2 linked regions of the Noviherbaspirillum saxi genome follow. The protein of the gene in region 2 interacts with the protein of the main gene of each other region in a pairwise test. Links are inferred from orthologs where the notes say so. Each region holds a gene or a part of one and is shown on either strand. Other genes may lie near its edges.

What was found.
Region 1: the proteins of ftsB (region 2) and D3871_RS03670 interact in binary tests that used the Escherichia coli proteins (3 or more experiments, as listed by UniProt). The link is inferred for Noviherbaspirillum saxi from one-to-one orthologs.

The regions. Positions count from the first base shown.
Region 1 is NZ_QYUO01000001.1:749,501-758,564, reverse strand. The notes cover bases 6,255-8,984. They hold D3871_RS03670 (cell division protein FtsQ/DivIB), read right to left. Parts: upstream 8,146-8,984; coding sequence 7,363-8,145; downstream 6,255-7,362. Other genes in these bases: D3871_RS03665 (D-alanine--D-alanine ligase), read right to left, coding at 8,173-8,984; ftsA (cell division protein FtsA), read right to left, coding at 6,255-7,360. Outside these bases: D3871_RS03700 (ABC transporter ATP-binding protein), read right to left, coding at 1-916; glpD (glycerol-3-phosphate dehydrogenase), read right to left, coding at 983-2,521; D3871_RS03690 (DeoR/GlpR family DNA-binding transcription regulator), read left to right, coding at 2,681-3,442; D3871_RS03685 (peroxiredoxin), read right to left, coding at 4,166-4,672; cell division protein FtsZ, read right to left, coding at 4,836-6,023; more of ftsA, read right to left, coding at 6,128-6,254; more of D3871_RS03665, read right to left, coding at 8,985-9,064. UniProt on the Escherichia coli protein: Essential cell division protein. May link together the upstream cell division proteins, which are predominantly cytoplasmic, with the downstream cell division proteins, which are predominantly periplasmic. May control correct divisome assembly.
Region 2 is NZ_QYUO01000001.1:1,487,106-1,496,117, reverse strand. Bases 6,000-8,677 are described here. They hold ftsB (cell division protein FtsB), read right to left. Parts: upstream 7,656-8,677; coding sequence 7,344-7,655; downstream 6,000-7,343. Other genes in these bases: eno (phosphopyruvate hydratase), read right to left, coding at 7,769-8,677; hslO (Hsp33 family molecular chaperone HslO), read left to right, coding at 6,200-7,132; D3871_RS07000 (gamma carbonic anhydrase family protein), read left to right, coding at 6,000-6,197. In the rest of the region: D3871_RS07030 (3',5'-nucleoside bisphosphate phosphatase), read right to left, coding at 1-318; D3871_RS07025 (alpha/beta fold hydrolase), read right to left, coding at 407-1,279; D3871_RS07020 (acetate--CoA ligase), read left to right, coding at 1,403-3,082; D3871_RS07015 (patatin-like phospholipase family protein), read right to left, coding at 3,099-4,124; D3871_RS07010 (hypothetical protein), read right to left, coding at 4,318-4,572; D3871_RS07005 (ferritin-like domain-containing protein), read right to left, coding at 4,789-5,616; more of D3871_RS07000, read left to right, coding at 5,673-5,999; more of eno, read right to left, coding at 8,678-9,012. UniProt on the Escherichia coli protein: Essential cell division protein. May link together the upstream cell division proteins, which are predominantly cytoplasmic, with the downstream cell division proteins, which are predominantly periplasmic.

The sequences.
Region 1 (9,064 bases), 740 kb from region 2 along the record:
TGATTTCGGACAGATCCACCTCGGCATCGATGGCGATATCGTCGGGATAGCGCGCGGCGAGGTGCAAGCTATGCGCGCGCAGTCCCAGTACGACTTGCTTGTGCCCGGCCGCGCGCTGTACTTGTCCGGGATTGAGCTGGATCGACAGATCGCCGCTCAGGCGTGCAACGCCGCCTGCATCGACGGTGGCTTCCATCAAGTTGATCGGCGGGTCGCTGAACGTGCGTGCCGCCTGGATCGAGTTCGGCGCATTGAAGACCTCGACCGTATTCCCCTCCTGCAGCACGCGTCCTTCATGCATGACCGCGACATGCCCGCCCAGCTGCAAGGCTTCGAGCGGTTCGGTCGTTGCGTATACAACGGTGGTATGCCCTTCGGAAAACAATTCGGTCAGTTCGCGTCGCAATTCTTCGCGCAATTTGTAATCGAGGTTGACCAGCGGCTCGTCGAGCAACAGCAGTCCTGCATTCTTGATCAGCGCTCGGGCGAGCGCGGTGCGTTGTTGCTGTCCGCCGGACAGTTCGGCCGGTGAACGCTGCAAATAGGGCGCGATATGCAGGCGCTCGGCCATGTCGGCCACGCGCTTCCTGATTTCCGCTTCAGGCACGCGCTGTATGCGCAGCGGCGAAGCAATGTTGTCGAATACCGTAAATGAGGGATAGTTGATGAATTGCTGGTACACCATTGCCAGGTCGCGCTGACGCACCGACACGCCGGTCACATCCTTGCCATCGGCCAGCACGCGGCCACCGGTCGGGCGGTCGAGCCCGGCCATCAGCCGCATCAATGAAGTCTTGCCGGCCCGGGTGGTCCCGAGCAGCACGTTGATCGTCCCCGGTATCAGCGAGAGCGAGGTCGGATAGATATGATCTTCCGCGCCATGTTTCTTGCTGACGTTTTCCAATACGAGAAGCACGCTGTCTTCCTCCTAAAAATCCCTGTGCGGTTGTTATCGCCGTTCTTATCGTTGGGGCACAATCCGCTATGCGACGGCCCTGCTCGTGCGCATCCATGCATCCAGTTTTGCTTCGCTTCCGGCCGGAAGATGCAGGCCGAGCTTGGAGCGTCGCCACAGAATGTCGGCCGCGCTTACCGCCCATTCATGCTCCATCAGGTAATTCACTTCGGCCACATACAAGCCCGGCGCGATTTCTTCTCCCATATCGCCGACTCGGGTGCGTCCGGCCAGCAGCATGCGGGTACGCGAACCGTAGGCGCGGGCATAGCGGGCAACCAGCGCCGCCGGCAGCCATGCATACTGCTTCTGGAGCTCCTGCACGAAGCGATCGAATTGCAGCACCGACTGGTTGGTCGGCTGGCTGCCGAACAGATCGCCGCCGGGCATGCATGCCTTTGCGGTCCATGCGCCGCTGCTGCGCGTCGGCAACTTTGGCGCCAGCATGTCGACGGCTTCTTCGGCGAGTTTGCGAAAGGTCGTGATCTTGCCGCCGAACACCGATAGCAGCGGCGGACCGTCCGCATCCATTTCAAAGCGATAGTCGCGCGTGACTGCGGAAGCGCTTGCCGCCTCGTCCTCGACCAAGGGACGCACGCCGGAATACGTCCAGACCACGTCGCCGGGCGTAATGGATCTGCGGAAATAGCGATTGGTCAATTCGCACAGATAAGCGATTTCCTTCTCGTCGATCGCCACCTTGTTCATGTCGCCCTGGTAATCGATATCGGTGGTGCCGACCAACGTAAAATCCTGTTCATACGGAATCGCGAAGACGATGCGGCCATCCGGATGCTGAAAGATGTAGGCATAGGGATGGTCGAACAGGCGCTTGACCACGATATGACTGCCCTTGATCAGCCGCAGCGACTTTGCCGACGGGCGTTGCGCCGCGGTTTGCAGAAAGTGCGCGGTCCATGGGCCGGCAGCATTGACCAGGCTTTTTGCCTTGACCGCAACCACGGAGCCGGAAGCGGTGCGCAATTGGGCAAGCCAGTGATCTCCTTGACGCTGCGCCGAAGTGCAAAGCGTGCGCGTAAAAATCTTGGCGCCGCGTTCCGCCGCATCGACCGCATTCAATACGACCAGGCGCGCATCGTCGACCCAGCCGTCGGAGTAGACGAATCCCTTGGTGAACTCCGGCTTGAGCGGTGAGCCTGCGGCGTGGCGGCGCAAGTCTATGCCTTGGGAGCCGGGCAAAATCTCGCGCTTGGCCAGGCTGTCATATAAGAACAGCCCGGTTCTGATCATCCACCCCGCACGCTGCCCCTTGTCGTGCGGCATTACGAAGCGCAACGGCCACATGATATGCGGCGCCGAACGCAGCAGCACCTCGCGTTCGATCAGTGCCTTGCGCACAAGATTGAATTCGTAATACTCGAGATACCGCAAGCCGCCGTGGATCAGTTTGGTCGAGGCCGATGACGTATGCGCGGCCAGATCATCTTTTTCACACAGGACCACCGACAGACCGCGTCCGGCCGCATCGCGCGCGATGCCCGCGCCGTTGATGCCGCCGCCCACGATCAGCAGGTCGCAATCCAGAGTGTGCTGACTGATTTCCATGCGGTAATCGCCTTAGAAGTGTATTCTCGGTAACATGACAGAGCGTAAAGATACGACAACAATCGAATCGAAATCAACACATATTTTGACTTTATTTTTTCGTTTATGTTCGTTTACAATCAGTTTAAGTGTCCTGTAATTGTTTATCGGAGATAAGGAATGACTCTTAATCCACGTCAAAGACGTTTGCTTGAAGTGGTCCGGCAGCGCGTCACGATGTCGGTCGAAGACTTGGCGCAGCAGCTGGATGTGACGCCGCAGACGGTCAGGCGCGACGTCAAGCAGATGGAGGAAGCCAAGCTGCTGGCCCGCTATCACGGCGGCGTGGGCCTGCCCTCATCGGTGGAAAACATCGACTACAGCCAGCGGCAAGTGATGAATATCGATGCCAAGCAACGCATTGCCGGCGCGGTGGCGAAACAGGTGCCAGCCGGATGTTCGCTGCTGATCAATATCGGCACGACAACGGAGGAAGTGGCGCGGGCGCTGGTTCATCACCATGGCTTGCATGTGGTAACGAATAATCTGAACGTCGCGGCCATTCTTGCCGATAACCCGCAATGCGAGGTCATCATCGCCGGCGGCGTGGTGCGAGGACGTGATCGCGGCATCGTGGGTGAGGCGACGATCGATTTCATCCGGCAATTCAAGGTGGATATCGGGATTATCGGGATTTCGAGTATCGAATCCGATGGCACGCTACGCGATTTCGATCCGCGTGAGGTGAAGGTGGCACAGGCGATTATCGAGCAGTCACGGGAGGTGTGGCTGGTGGCGGATCGGGATAAGTTCGGGCGGCAGGCGCTGGTGAGGATGGCGCATCTGTCGCAGATTGATATGTTGTTTACGGATGTTAAGCCGCCGGAGGGGTTGGCGAAGGTGTTGAAGGAGGCGCATGTGAAGGTGGTGGTGGCGCCTTGATTGATGGATTGCTTTTTCTTCGGTGATTCTATTCCGTTGTTTCTTCGGACGAGCTTGCCGGGACTGGCCCCGGCGGGCCACTCACTTTTTTGCTTCGCCAAAAAAGTAGGCAAAAATAGGGGGGCCGCCGAGGCCGAACCCTGCATCGCCGCCCGCTGCGCGGGTGCCCAAAAGACTGCCGTTCAAAACGGGAAGCGCAGAACTCGCCTGCGGCTCCCCTCCGCGGGCCCAGACAACTGCGCTTCTTATCCGTTTTGAACGGCACTCTTTTGGCGTCGCTACAAGGGAACTGCCTGCACCCCATCCCCACCCTGACCCTCCCCTTGAAGGGGAGGGAACTGTGCTGTCCTTTACTTTATAAATTCAACAGGTGGAAATACGGGTATTTCTGACTACGGTTGAAATGTAAAGAACGCATGATTCCCTCCCCTTCAAGGGGAGGGTCAGGGTGGGGATGGGTGTCAGCCTTTCCCGCTGTGAGCAGCCGCCGGTGTGCATACGCAAGCGGATAAAGAAGCGAAACCTGTCTAAGCCGCAGGCGAGTTTGTTTCGCTTCCCGCTTGCGTATGCACACCGGCGGGGACCCGAAGGGCTGCGAGCGCCGGTCGCCTTTCTTTGCTTACTTTCTTTGGCGAAGCAAAGAAAGTAAGTGGCCCGCCGGGGCCAGTCCCGGCTAGCCCGTCCGAAGAACGAAAAGAACCGAATTACCGAAGAGCGAAAACCTTACCCCAACTGCCCCAACAACGTCTCAGCATTCGAAACCTCAAACTTCCCCGCATGCTCCACATTCAGCTGCTTCACCACCCCATCTTCCACCAGCATCGAATACCGCTGCGACCGCGTCCCCATACCAAACTTGCTGAAGTCCGCATCCAAGCCCAGCGCCTTCGAAAACGCCGCATTCCCGTCTGCCATCATGCGCACGGTACCGGTAGCCTTCTGATCACGCCCCCAGGCACCCATCACGAAAGCATCGTTCACCGAAACGCACCAGATTTCATCCACGCCCTTGGCTTTTAGATCAGCCGCATGCTGGATATAACCCGGCACATGTTTGGCGGAACAGGTCGGTGTGTACGCGCCCGGCAATCCGAAAATGGCAATATTCTTGCCCTTGGTCAGCTCGCTGACGTTGAAGGTATTCGGGCCGAGTGAGCAGCCTTCCGATTCGACTTCGATAAATTCTGAAAGGGAGCCTTCCGGCAGGCGATCACCGATCTTGATGGTCATGATGTGTCCTCGTATTTGATGTGATGTGGCGGTATTGCCATGGCGCTAACGCCAATAAAAACGCCGCGCCGCCCGTTTTCACGAGGGGCGCGGCGTACAGACCGCAGTATGCCTTGTTATTGCCTTTTCTGCACCGGCGCAAGTATACGCCGGCTATTTCGACTCAGTCCGCCTGCTTGCGCAGGAAGGCCGGAATGTCATAGGTTTCCATGCCATTCTTTTCCAGCGCGCGCACGGTATCCGACGCGGATTCGCGACGCCATACCGCCGGCTTGCTCAAGCCTTCGAAGGAACCGCCAGGCTGGGCCGAACCGTGATTCATCATGCCGGTGCTCTGCATGATCGGCTCGTTGTGCGTGCCTGTGCGCAGGACCGGTGTCTGGACCAGCTGCACGTTCTTGCGCGAGCGGCCCAGGCCGGTGGCGACCACGGTGACGCGGATATCGTCGCCCATGGAGTCGTCGTAGGCGATGCCCTGCGCAATCGACGCGTCCGGCGCGGCGAAAGCACGGACCGTCGCCATGACTTCCTTGATTTCCTTACCCTTCAAGCCACGGCTGGCAGTGACATTGACCAGCACACCGCGCGCACCGGACAGGTCGATGCCGTCGAGCAGCGGCGATGCGACGGCCTGCTCGGCCGCAATACGTGCACGGTCGACGCCGGACGCGGTTGCCGTACCCATCATTGCCTTGCCCTGCTCGCCCATGATGGTCTTGACGTCATTGAAGTCAACGTTGATGTGACCCGGCACATTGATGATTTCGGCGATGCCAGCCACCGCGTTGTTGAGCACGTCGTCGGCATGCTGCAGCCATTCGATCATGCTGTCGTCTTCGTAAATCTCTTCGAGCTTTTCGTTGAGGATGACGATCAGCGAATCGACGTGCTGGGACAATGCTTCCAGGCCTTCGTCGGCGATTTCCATGCACTTCGCGCCTTCGTAGGAGAAAGGCTTGGACACGACTGCAACAGTCAGCGCGCCCAGTTCCTTCGCCACTTCGGCCACGATCGGTGCGGCGCCGGTGCCGGTGCCGCCGCCCATTCCGGCTGCGATGAACACCATGTGCGCGCCGCGCAGTGCATCAACGATGCGCGTGCGCGATTCTTCGGCCAGCTTGCGGCCCACTTCCGGCTTCATGCCGGCGCCCAGGCCGGTTTCGCCGATCTGGATGACGTTGTTGGCCTTTGAAGTCGCCAATGCTTGCGCGTCGGTATTTGCGGCGATGAATTCCACGCCGGACACGCCCTTATTGATCATGTGTTGCACTGCATTGCCGCCCGCGCCGCCAACACCGACCACCTTGATCACCGTGCCCAGGTTTGCGTTATCGATCATATCGATTTCCATGATGACTCCCTTAGATGATGATGCAGTTTTCAGTCGTTAGTCACCACGCGGTGTGGCGACTAGCAACTGCAAACTGCGTTCTTTGCAAATGACGATTTTTGATTTTAGAAATTACCCAGGAACCACTCTTTCATGCGTTGCCATACCGCTTTCACCGAACCATCCTGGCGGGTGACGATATGGCCGCGCAAGTACTGCTTTTTTGCTTCCAGCAACAAACCGAGCACGGTGGAATAGCGGGGGCTGCGTACGACATCCGCCAACTGGCCGCTGTACTCGGGTACACCCAAACGCGCCGGCTTGAGGAAGATGTCTTCCGCCAGCTCTACCATGCCCGGCATCATTGCCGAGCCGCCCGTCAGTACCAGTCCTGACGACAGCACTTCTTCATAGCCCGACTCGCGCACCACCTGATGCACGAGCGCAAACAATTCTTCGACGCGCGGCTCGATCACCGCCGCCAGCGCCTGGCGCGACAGGCTGCGCGAACCGCGATCGCCCAGTCCCGGCACTTCCAGCGATTCGCCCGGATCCGCCAGCACCTGCTTGGCGACGCCGTAGCGCAGCTTGATTTCCTCGGCTTCCGCCGTCGGCGTGCGCAAGGCCATCGCGATGTCGTTGGTGATCTGGTCGCCCGCGATCGGAATGACCGCAGTGTGGCGGATCGCGCCTTCGGTGAAGATCGCGACATCGGTGGTGCCGCCGCCGATGTCGATCAACACCACGCCCAGTTCCTTTTCATCCGGCGTCAGCACCGCGTCGGCCGATGCCATCGGGTGCAGGATCAGGTCGGATACTTCAAGACCGCAGCGGCGCACGCACTTGACGACGTTCTGCACCGCCGAGACCGCGCCGGTCACGATGTGTACCTTCACTTCCAGCCGGATGCCGCTCATGCCTATCGGCTCGCGCACGTCATCCTGGCTGTCGACGATGAATTCCTGCGGAACCGTATGCAGCAACTGCTGATCGGTCGGGATGTTGACCGCCTTCGCGGTTTCGATCACGCGCGCCACGTCGGTGGCGGTGACTTCCTTGTCCTTGATGGCCACCATCCCGCTCGAATTGAAGCTGCGGATATGGCTGCCGGCGATACCGGTATAGACGTTCCTGATCTTGCAGTCGGCCATCAGCTCGGCTTCTTCCAGTGCGCGCTGGATAGACTCGACCGTCGCTTCGATGTTGACCACTACCCCCTTCTTCAAGCCCTTGGATTCGTGCTGCCCGAGTCCGATGACTTCATGCCTCCCGTTTGGCATGACTTCGGCGACCACGGCCACGACTTTCGAGGTGCCGATGTCGAGGCCGACGATCAGGTTTTTTGCGTCTTTTGTCATATTTATCGCTTCGCTTGTTTCGCTTTTTTGCTATCCGTTCCGAACTTCACTCCCGGTGCCCGCAGAGCCAGGCCGTTCGGGTAACGCATGTCCACACTTTCCATCTTGTCCTGCAGACGGGCGGCAAGCTGCGGATAAATTCCGATCAGCCGGTCCACGCGGTCTTTCACGGTCGTCTTGCTCTGCTCGCGGCCCAGTTCCACTGTCAAACCGTTGTTGAGCCTGACGGTCCATGCGTAGCGGCTGGACAGTTGCAGCGCATCGGGCTCCAGCTGGATAGGCTTGAACCAGTCCTGCAATTCTCGGTAGCGCATAACCACTTCCTTCTCGCTACCTTCCGGTCCGGCGAACTCGGGCAACTCTCCATCTTCTTCCGCCTCATCCAGATTGGCCGTGAAGATATCGCCCTTGATCGACACCAGCCTGCCGTCATCACCCCAGGTGCCCAGCGGCATATGCTCTTCCACCTGCACGATCAACTTGTTCGGCCACTCGCGCCGCACACTGGCCTTGCGCACCCAAGGCACCGCTTCAAACGCCTGCCTGACCGCATCGAGATTGGCGGTGAAGAAATTGCCCTTGATGCGCGGTACCGCAGTCGTGCGTATCGTCGAAGGATTAACGTGCCTCAACTGCGTTCCGTCGACAGACTCGACCTGAATACTTCTCAGCGTAAACATCGGCCGGTTGGCCACCCACCACAGGCCGGACGCAAGCAAGCTCAACACCAGCAGGCCTAGCAAGGCGCTGGTGGTTGCGTTGAGCGTTCTGACGTCATGCCACATGGTGATCCGGCTCTTTCCTTGATTGTCTTAAGCGGGTTTCCAGTCTTGCGACGGCTTCAGGTCCAAATCGGCCGAACGCAAGATTTCCACGCACAAGTCTTCATAGCTGACTCCCGCCGCCTTGGCTGCCATCGGCACCAGCGAATGTCCGGTCATGCCGGGAGAAGTATTGATCTCCAGCAGGAAGGGTTCGTTGTCGGCCGCACGCAGCATGAAATCGACGCGCGCCCAGCCGGAGCTGCCGACCGCATTGAAAGCACGCACGGCGATCGACTGGATGCGCTTGGTCAACGCGGCGTCGAGCGGTGCCGGGCACAAATACTGCGTGTCGTCGCTGAAATACTTGTGTTCGTAATCGTAGTTGCCCTGCGGTGCACAGATCTCTACGATCGGCAACGCGCGTGCATGGCGCCCGGTACCGAGCACCGGCACGGTCAGCTCGCGTCCGGAAATGAATTCTTCCGCCAGCACGACTTCGTCATACTTCGCGCACAGTTCGAAACCGCTTTGCATGTCGGAGTAGCCAACCACCTTGCTGATGCCGATGGTCGAGCCTTCATGTGGTGCCTTGAGCATCAGCGGCAATCCGAGGTCGTCCGGCACCTTGCGCAACTCTTCCAGCGTCGCATCCTTCGAGTCGAGCACGCTAAAGCGCGGCGTCGGCAAACCATGACTCAGCCAGATACGCTTGGTCATGATCTTGTCCATGCCGATCGATGAAGCCATCACGCCCGAGCCGGTATAGGGGATGCCGAGCTGTTCGAGCACGCCCTGCAATGTGCCGTCTTCGCCATAGCGGCCATGCAAGGCGATGAATACGCGATCAAACTTTTCCGCAGCCAGTTCAGCGATGCTGCGCTCGGCCGGATCGAAACCGTGGGCATCGACACCCTTGCTTTGCAGTGCCTTCAGCACGCCG
Region 2 (9,012 bases):
CATCGCGTGCGCACGCTTTTCGCGGCCGGAACGGGTCTGGATCAATCCCTGTTTCAGGTCTTCGTTGTTTTCGTCGAATTGCAGTCCGACGATATGGATGGTCTGGGACGCCCAGGTAACGGAAATTTCCACGCCCGTTACATAACGCATGCCCAGCGCATGCGCAGCTTCGCGGGCTTCCGGAATACCGTCGACTTCGTCGTGATCGGTCAATGCCCACACGTCCACACCGTTTGCCTTGGCGCGCGCGGCTACCTCGCCTGGCGGCAGCGCACCATCGGAAACGTTGGAATGGCAATGCAGGTCGACGTTCAACATGGAAATTTCTTGAGTAGGGACATGAGCCTTATTGTACGCCGAAGTCGCGGTCCGAAACGGCGCGCCGGCCACGGCCTGGCTTGTCCGGCTACAGGAAATCTTCGATCAATCCTGCCAGCTCTTCCGGCTGGTCGTGGTGCAGCATATGACCGGCGTTTTCGATCATTGCCGTTCTGACATTTGCAAAAAATCCTATGCGCCTGTCGATTTCCAAGCGCGCGCTTTCTTTCGGGCCCATCCAGCGCCAGGCTTCGGTGTCGGTGGCTTCCACCCACAAGACCGACGCCGTGATCGACTTCCAGCAAGCCAGCGCCTCTTCGACGCGATATAGAATCGGACTGATCAGCTTGTGCGCAGGATCGCCGAGAATTTCCCATTCACCCTGCTTGTTGTGTGCAGACCAATGCGCCGAAAGAAAAGCCGCACGTTCATCGGTAAGGCGTGGATTGGTTTTTTGCAGACGGGCCGCGACCTCGGCCTGGCTTGCATATGCACGCATGGTCGGCACTTCGCGCAATTCATCGAGCCATTTTGCATAGCGCCCCGGGGCTTGGTCAGGCTTGGTTGTCGGCATGCCGAAGCCTTCGAGATTGATCAGCTTGCGGATGCGTGCGGGACGAACGCCGGCATAAAGCGTGCACACGTTGCCTCCCATGCTGTGTCCGAGCAGGTTGACCGCTTCCTCGGGCGAGTAATGGGCAAGGATCGCATCCAGGTCGCCCATGTAATCGGGGAACCAATAGCAATCCGCTCCCGGCACTGCCGTCAGTCCAAACCCGCGCCAGTCGGGCGCGATGACATGCCAGTCTTTCTTGAGGCAATCGACTACGAATTGGAACGATGCGGAGACATCCATCCAGCCATGCATCATGAATATTTTCGGATTGCCTTCTTCACCCCAGTGACGCACGTGATATTGCAGGCCGCGAACGGGAATGTATTCGGAACGGGAAGATTTCATCGGCAGGCGCATGCGGGGTGGTTGATGGTAGATTGCAGATAAATCGGCATAATGGAAAGGCTGCAAACATGCCAGATTTGCAGAATAAACGAACGACCGTTCTATAATTATACCGGAGAGGACATGTCTTTTGCATCCCATCAGTCGCAGCCTGATCGCTATCAGGAGCTTTACACAAACTTCCAATGGCATGTTCCCGAGCAACTGAACATCGCGGATGTATGTTGCGCACGCTGGGCGGACACGCCGTCGAGAATCGCGATCCACTACGAAGACGACGAAGGAAAGACCGCCACCTTCACCTATTCCGAACTGCACCATCAGGCGAATCGGCTTGCAGCGGTGCTGCAGGGGCTGGGGGTATCCAAGGGCGACCGCGTCGCCATCGTGCTGCCTCAGCGCCCGGAAACCGCGGTAGCGCACATTGCCTGCTACCGGCTTGGCGCGGTGGCCATGCCGCTGTCCATCCTCTTTGGCCCCGACGCTCTCGAATATCGTCTGCAAAACAGTGAAGCTACCGTCGCAGTCGTCGATCAGGCGGGACTGCAGAATTTGCTGGACACGCGCGCAAACTGCCCATCGCTGCGCCATGTGATCGCAGTGGAATGCGCAACCGGCGACATGCTCGACTGGCACCGGGAACTCGCCGCCGCGGCCGACAGTTTCGATCCGGTGACTACACTTGCCACCGACCCTGCCGTTCTGATTTACACCAGTGGCACCACCGGTGCGCCGAAAGGCGCGCTGATTCCGCATTCGGCCATCATCGGCAATCTGACCGGCTTCGTCGCTTCACAGAACTGGTTTCCGCAAGAGGGGGACGTATTCTGGTCTCCGGCAGACTGGGCCTGGACCGGCGGCCTGATGGATGCCTTGCTGCCGTCGTTGTATTTCGGCATGCCCATTCTTGGCTACCGCGGCCGCTTCTCTGCCGAGACGGCGTTCCATCTGCTCGAAAAGTACGGAATAACGAACACCTTCCTGTTTCCGACCGCGCTCAAGATGATGATGAAGGCCGTCCCCGCACCGCGCGATCGGTATACGCTCAAGCTGCGCGCCATCATGAGCGCCGGCGAAGCGGTGGGCGATGCAGTCTTCAACTGGTGCGAGACAGCGCTTGGCGTGCCGCCGAACGAGATGTTCGGCCAGACCGAAATGAACTACATCGTCGGCAACAGCATCCATCAATGGCCGGCCAAGCCCGGCAGCATGGGGCGACCGTATCCGGGACACAGAGTGGCCGTGATCGATGACGAAGGCAATCTGGTCAAGCCGGGAGAGACCGGTGAAGTCGCCTTGAACAAGACCGATATCCATGGATACCCTGACCCGATTTTCTTCATCGGCTACTGGAAAAATCCGGAGGCGACCCGCAACAAATATACCGGCGATTGGTGCCGCACCGGCGATCTCGCCTTGGTCGACGAAGACGGCTATCTTTGGTATCAGGGGCGCGCCGACGACATGTTCAAGGCAGCCGGCTATCGGATCGGGCCGTCGGAAATCGAGAACTGCCTGGTCAAGCATGCGGCGGTCGCCAATGTGGCGGTGGTGCCAAAACCCGACGCGGAGCGCGGCAACATCGTCAAGGCATTCGTGGTGCTGACACCCGATGTCGTGCGCGGCGCAGAGGGCGATCAGCGATTGATTGCGGAACTGCAGGCTCATGTGCGCGGCAAGCTTGCGCCTTACGAGTATCCAAAAGAAATCGAGTTTATCGACGCGCTACCGATGACCACGACCGGAAAGGTCCAGAGGCGTGTGCTCCGACTTCTAGAACAGGAGCGCGCAGCCAAACCGTAGTAAGACGGTGCGCCGATTAACCGAACAGGCTGGCCAGCCGGAACGATGAGCGCACGCCAAGCTCCCGGAAATTATCCTGGAGCCAGATACCGGCACATTTGCGGCCTTCCTCGTACAAGCCCTGAATAAAGGCCGGCTGTGCATTCATCTTGCTGTGCTGGCTAAGCTGGCTCATCAACGCTTGCGATTCGACCACGTGCATATTCAACTGCCGCAACCGTCGTTCCAGCTTTCCGAACGCGATCCAGCCGTGCCTTGCCTCGCGCTGGGCCAGCATCAGCCCCTGCAACTCGGTAAAGAAAGTGGAGCTGAATCCCATCTCGGTCAGGCGATGCCAGATTTCATCCGCCGTCTTCGGCACCTTCAGGCGCGGCTCGGGATGCAGCAACACCACCATCATGTCGCGCGCAGAGCACTTTTGCACTAGCGGAAACAAAGGCGGGTTCGACGTCAGTCCGCCATCCCAATAAGCTTCGCCATTGATTTCCACCGCCCGGTGCAGCAACGGCAGACAAGCCGATGCGAGCAGCACGTCAATATTGATCTGCTTGTTGCGAAAGAGTTTGAGAGTCCCAGTACTGACTTGCGTGGTGGCGATGAAGAGACGAATCTTCCCTTTCGCGCGCAACAATTCGAAATCCACCTGCTGCGCCAATATGTCGCGCAATGGATTGATGTCGAAAGGATTCAACTGGTACGGAGAAAAATACCGGGTCAGCGACAGCAAGGGCCTGATGCCTGCGGGCGGCGCGGAGTTCATCGCAAGGCCCGAACGATTTTTCAGCATGTCGGGTACCACGCTGAACGGTGCCCGCATACTCACGCTTTCCCAAAAATCACGCAGTGCCTGGCGACCGCCTTCGCGGCCGCCGGCCGCCAACCCGTAAGCCATGACAACGGCATTCATTGCGCCAGCGCTGGCGCCGCTAATGCCCTCTATCTCGATTCGTTCATCCTGCAACAGCCGGTCCAGGACTCCCCAAGTGAATGCCCCATGGGAGCCCCCGCCCTGCAGGGCAAGGGTAATGGTCTTCCTGTGCATGTTTGCCTATTCCTGTAGTACGCCTTACTCGGCGTAAAGTGTTTATTACTTGCCATCGCTTCGACGAGCCGGCGTTGGCTCGCCTGGCGATTTATGGCGTAAGGACGCCTCCTCAATGAGGGAAGCGGAATGACTCGCAGGCTTCGTTACGCTGCGAAGATTGACTTGTGGATTGCTGGGCGCAGCGAGCGCCTTATTCTTTTTTCTGTGCGTCCTGCGCCTTGTTTTCCAGCTTTTCGCCGGCTTGCTGCATACCTTGGCCGGCCTTTTCAGCAACCTTGTTGAGTTCCTCGCCGGCGCGCTTGGCAGCCTGATCAAGCTGTGCACCTGCTCGCTCGGCAGGGCCTTTTTCGCCCGATGCAACATCCTGTTTTTCGCATGCGCCCAACAAGACGATGAACGACGCGGCCGTTATGAATGAAAGTGTTGATTTGGAGAGATTCGACATGGCTTACCCCCTATGCGTTTGCTGAACATGACATCCGGTCGAAACGGCTGCGGGTCTGATACATGCCTTGCGAATGCCAAGAGCACTGTGCCGACATACCGGATAACGACCTTTCAGATGCAAAGACCCACATAAGTGGCGCAAGTTTCATTGAGCGTTTGCAACACTGCAATAAACTTGTGATTCCTCAGTCAAACGAAAAAAAACGAGTACAGGTCAGAGTTGCAAAGCCGCAAGTTCGGCGTCGCTGAAACCGGCCGCCTTTCGCGCTTCAAGATTGAATGGTCCGCGCAATATCGGCGCCTTGTATTGCAATGCAAGCTCTGCATATGCCCGAACCGGATCCAGGCCGCGCTCCATGCAAAGCCATGCGTACCAACGGTTGCCGACCGCCACATGACCGATCTCGTCGCGCAGGATGATGTCAAGTATCTGTGCCGCGGGCAGATCGCCGGCTTGTGCCAGCTTTGCGCGCACCCCAGGTGAGGCGTCAAGGCCGCGGGCTTCCAATGTGCGTGGTACCAGCGCGATACGCGCGAGCACATCGCCAGAAGTTTTTTCCGCCATGTCCCACAAACTATTGTGAGCGGGAAAATCTCCGTAGGCGTAGCCGAGTGTACGCAGGTGCGCGTTGAGCAGTGAAAAATGCAGGGCTTCCTCGTCAGCCACTTTCAACCAGTCTGTGTAATAGGCTTCAGGCATGCCTGCAAAACGCCACATTGCATCAAGCGCCAGATTGATGGCATTGAATTCGATATGCGCCAATGCATGCACCAATGCGGCCCTTCCCTCCACGGTACGCATTGAACGGTGCTTCACCGCACGGGGCGGCACAAGCTCAGGACGCGACGGACGTCCTGGTATTGCATGGCGTGGCAGCAGGACAGTACGGACATCGAGATGCAATTGTCCGGCGGCCCAATTTCTTGCCAAGGCATTGACGCCCTCCACTTTTGTTGCGGGGTCTCCGGCTTCGAGCCAGTAGAGCGCCGCTTCTCGAAGATCCCTGGCGGCAACGATGTGGTCGGACGATGATGCGTTCATGCGAGCGGCGGTAAAATGTCGGTTTTTGAAGCAAACCCCTCATTCTACGGAAATACATGGCCATCTACCAATTGGGCGAGCATGTCCCCGATATTGACCCATCCGCATATATTGCCGATACGGCGAACATCATCGGCAAGGCGAAGGTCGAAGCCAACGCAAGCATCTGGTTCGACGTCACGATACGGGGCGACAACGAATTAATCACCATCGGCGAAAACAGCAATGTCCAGGAAGGCTGCATCTTGCACACGGATCCCGGCTATCTGTTGACTGTCGGCAAAAACGTCACGGTGGGCCATCAAGCCATGCTGCATGGTTGCACGATAGGCGAAGGCTCGCTGGTCGGCATCCAGGCCGTCATCCTCAACGGTGCAAAAATCGGCAAGAACTGCCTGGTCGGTGCTGGCGCCCTTGTCACCGAAGGCAAGGAGTTTCCCGACAACTCCCTGATCATCGGTTCGCCGGCCAAGGCGGTTCGCACGCTGAACGAGGAAGACATAGCGCGCATGCATCGCAACACGGGCAATTACGTCAAGCGCGGCCAACTGTTCAAGCAAGAGTTAAAACGAATCGGGTAATGATGGAAACAATGGATACGCTGCAACGATTTATTTTCGAGAATGCCGCCGTACGCGGTGAATTTGTCGAAATCTCGGAAACCTGGAAACAAGTGCAGGCGCGGAAAGCTTATCCCACCGCTGTCCGCACCTTGCTGGGCGAGATGATAGCGGCGGCAGCTTTGCTGTCGGCCAATCTCAAGTTCAACGGCATGTTGATCATGCAGATGCATGGTGATGGGCCGGTACGTCTGCTGGTCGTGGAATGCGATTCGGACCTGCAGTTGCGTGCGACGGCAAAACTGGCTGACGACGTCGTGATCGCCGATGACGCTACGCTGACGGAACTGGTGAATCTTCACGGCCACGGTCGTTTCGTCATCACGCTGGACCCGAAGGAAAAACTGCCTGGCCAGCAGCCTTACCAGGGCATCGTACCGCTGGACGGCGATACGGTCGCGGTCGTGATCGAAAACTACATGCTGCGCTCCGAACAGCTTGATACCAAGCTTTGGCTGGCAGCGGACGCGACGGTCTCGCGTGGCCTGCTGCTACAGAAACTGCCGAAGGAAGGCGGAATCGGCGCACCGGGCAGCGAGGATGCGGAAGCCTGGCATCACACCGTGATGCTTGCATCGACGCTACGCAGGGATGAAATGCTGGCGACCGATATCAACACCTTGATGCATCGACTGTTCTGGGAAGAGACGATACGCGTATTCGAGCCGCGCCATCCCTCATTCTATTGCAGCTGCAATCGGGAGAAAGTCGGCAACATGCTCAAGATGCTGGGCAAGCCGGAGGTCGATTCCGCTCTGGAGGACTTGGGCAAACTGGCAATCGACTGCGATTTTTGCGGCCAGCATTATGACTTCGATAAGGTGGATTGTGCGCAGTTGTTCGCCACGGAACATACCAGCGATGCAATTCAACCGGCAGGCAATGTAAAACATTAATGACGGGCTGAGGTCTTAGTGAGCGTACGCAGTAGTTGATTTCAGTCAGCTTGAGGGGCCGGGGCGACGCTAGAGCAATTTCACCCTGACTGTGCCGTCGATGCCGGACGATTTGCCTGCGGCACGGCGTTACGCCTCCTTGCCATGGCTAGCCATGTCGCGTCGCCGCGCCTTGTTCCACAGCCAAATCGCCTCGGCCTCGCCTGGCAAGTCAGGGTGAAACTGCTCTAGCCGGGGCAGGCTGAGCACCATTCGGCTGCAGAATCTGGATAAAAATCTCGCCATCCTTGATCATGCCCAGCTCATAACGGGCGCGTTCTTCAACGGCGCCGGTGCCATCCCGCAGATCCTTGACTTCGGAATTAAGCTTCGCGTTACGGGCCTTGAGTTCTTCGTTCTTCTTCTGAGCCGCGGAAACCTGCTTGTCCAGATCCCATACACGCAACCACCCTCCCTTACCCATCCACAAAGGGATCTGGATCAGGATAAGTAATGCCGCAAGACTGACGGTGATTAAACGCATGCCGACATTGTAGTGGGGTCGTTATAAAAAATGGGAGCCGCGGCTCCCATTTTTTGCTTCCACGCTACACTCGCGCGTCAGACTTCGTTTTCCACTTATACCAAAAGCGAAGATCAGCGCAGGTTGTAGAAAGCGCTACGTCCCGGATAGCTGGCGATATCGCCGAGGTCTTCTTCGATACGCAGCAACTGGTTGTATTTTGCCATGCGGTCGGAACGGGACATCGAACCGGTCTTGATCTGCAGCGCATTGGTGCCCACTGCGATATCGGCAATCGTGGCGTCTTCGGTTTCGCCGGAGCGATGCGAAATCACGGCGGTGTAGCCGGCGCGCTTAGCCATTTCAATCGCAGCAAACGTCTCGGTCAATGTACCGATCTGATTGATCTTGATCAGGATCGAATTGGCGATATTTTTCTGGATGCCTTCGCGCAGGATCTTGGTATTGGTGACGAACAGGTCGTCGCCCACCAGCTGAACCTTCTTGCCCAGCGCGCCAGTCAGCGTCGCCCAGCCTTCCCAGTCGTTTTCCGCCATGCCATCTTCGATCGAGATGATCGGATACTTATCGCACCAAGTCGCGAGCAGATTGGTAAAGTCGGCCGACGACAGCGACAGGCCTTCGCCATGCAGCTGGTACTTGCCATCCTTGTAAAATTCCGACGCCGCGCAATCCAGGCCCAGTGCAATCTGGGTGCCCGGCTCATAGCCGGCTTGTTCGATCGCTTGCAGAATCAACTTGATCGCTGCTTCGTGGTTGTCGACCGAGGGAGCAAAACCGCCCTCGTCGCCGACCGCGGTCGTCAACTTCTTGTCGTGCAGGATCTTCTTCAGCGTGTGGAACACTTCGGCGCCATAGCGAATCGCTTCGCGGAAGCTCGGTGCGCCAACCGGGATGATCATGAATTCTTGCAGGTCGAGATTGTTATCCGCATGCGCGCCGCCGTTGATGACATTCATCATCGGCACCGGCATCTGCATGGCGGCCGAACCGCCAAAATAGCGATACAGCGGCAGGCCGGATTCTTCGGCAGCGGCTTTTGCGACAGCCATGGAAACGGCCAGCGTAGCGTTGGCACCGAGGCGGGCCTTGTTTTCAGTTCCGTCGAGATCGATCAGAGTGCGGTCGAGGAATGCCTGTTCGTTGGCATCGAGGCCCATGATGGCTTCGGAGATTTCGGTATTGATGTTCTCGCAGGCCTTGAGTACGCCTTTGCCGAGGTAACGGCTCTTGTCGCCGTCGCGCAGTTCGATCGCTTCGCGCGAACCGGTGGAGGCGCCGGATGGAACGGCTGCACGGCCCATGACGCCGGATTCCAGCAGGACGTCGCATTCGACGGTAGGGTTGCCGCGCGAGT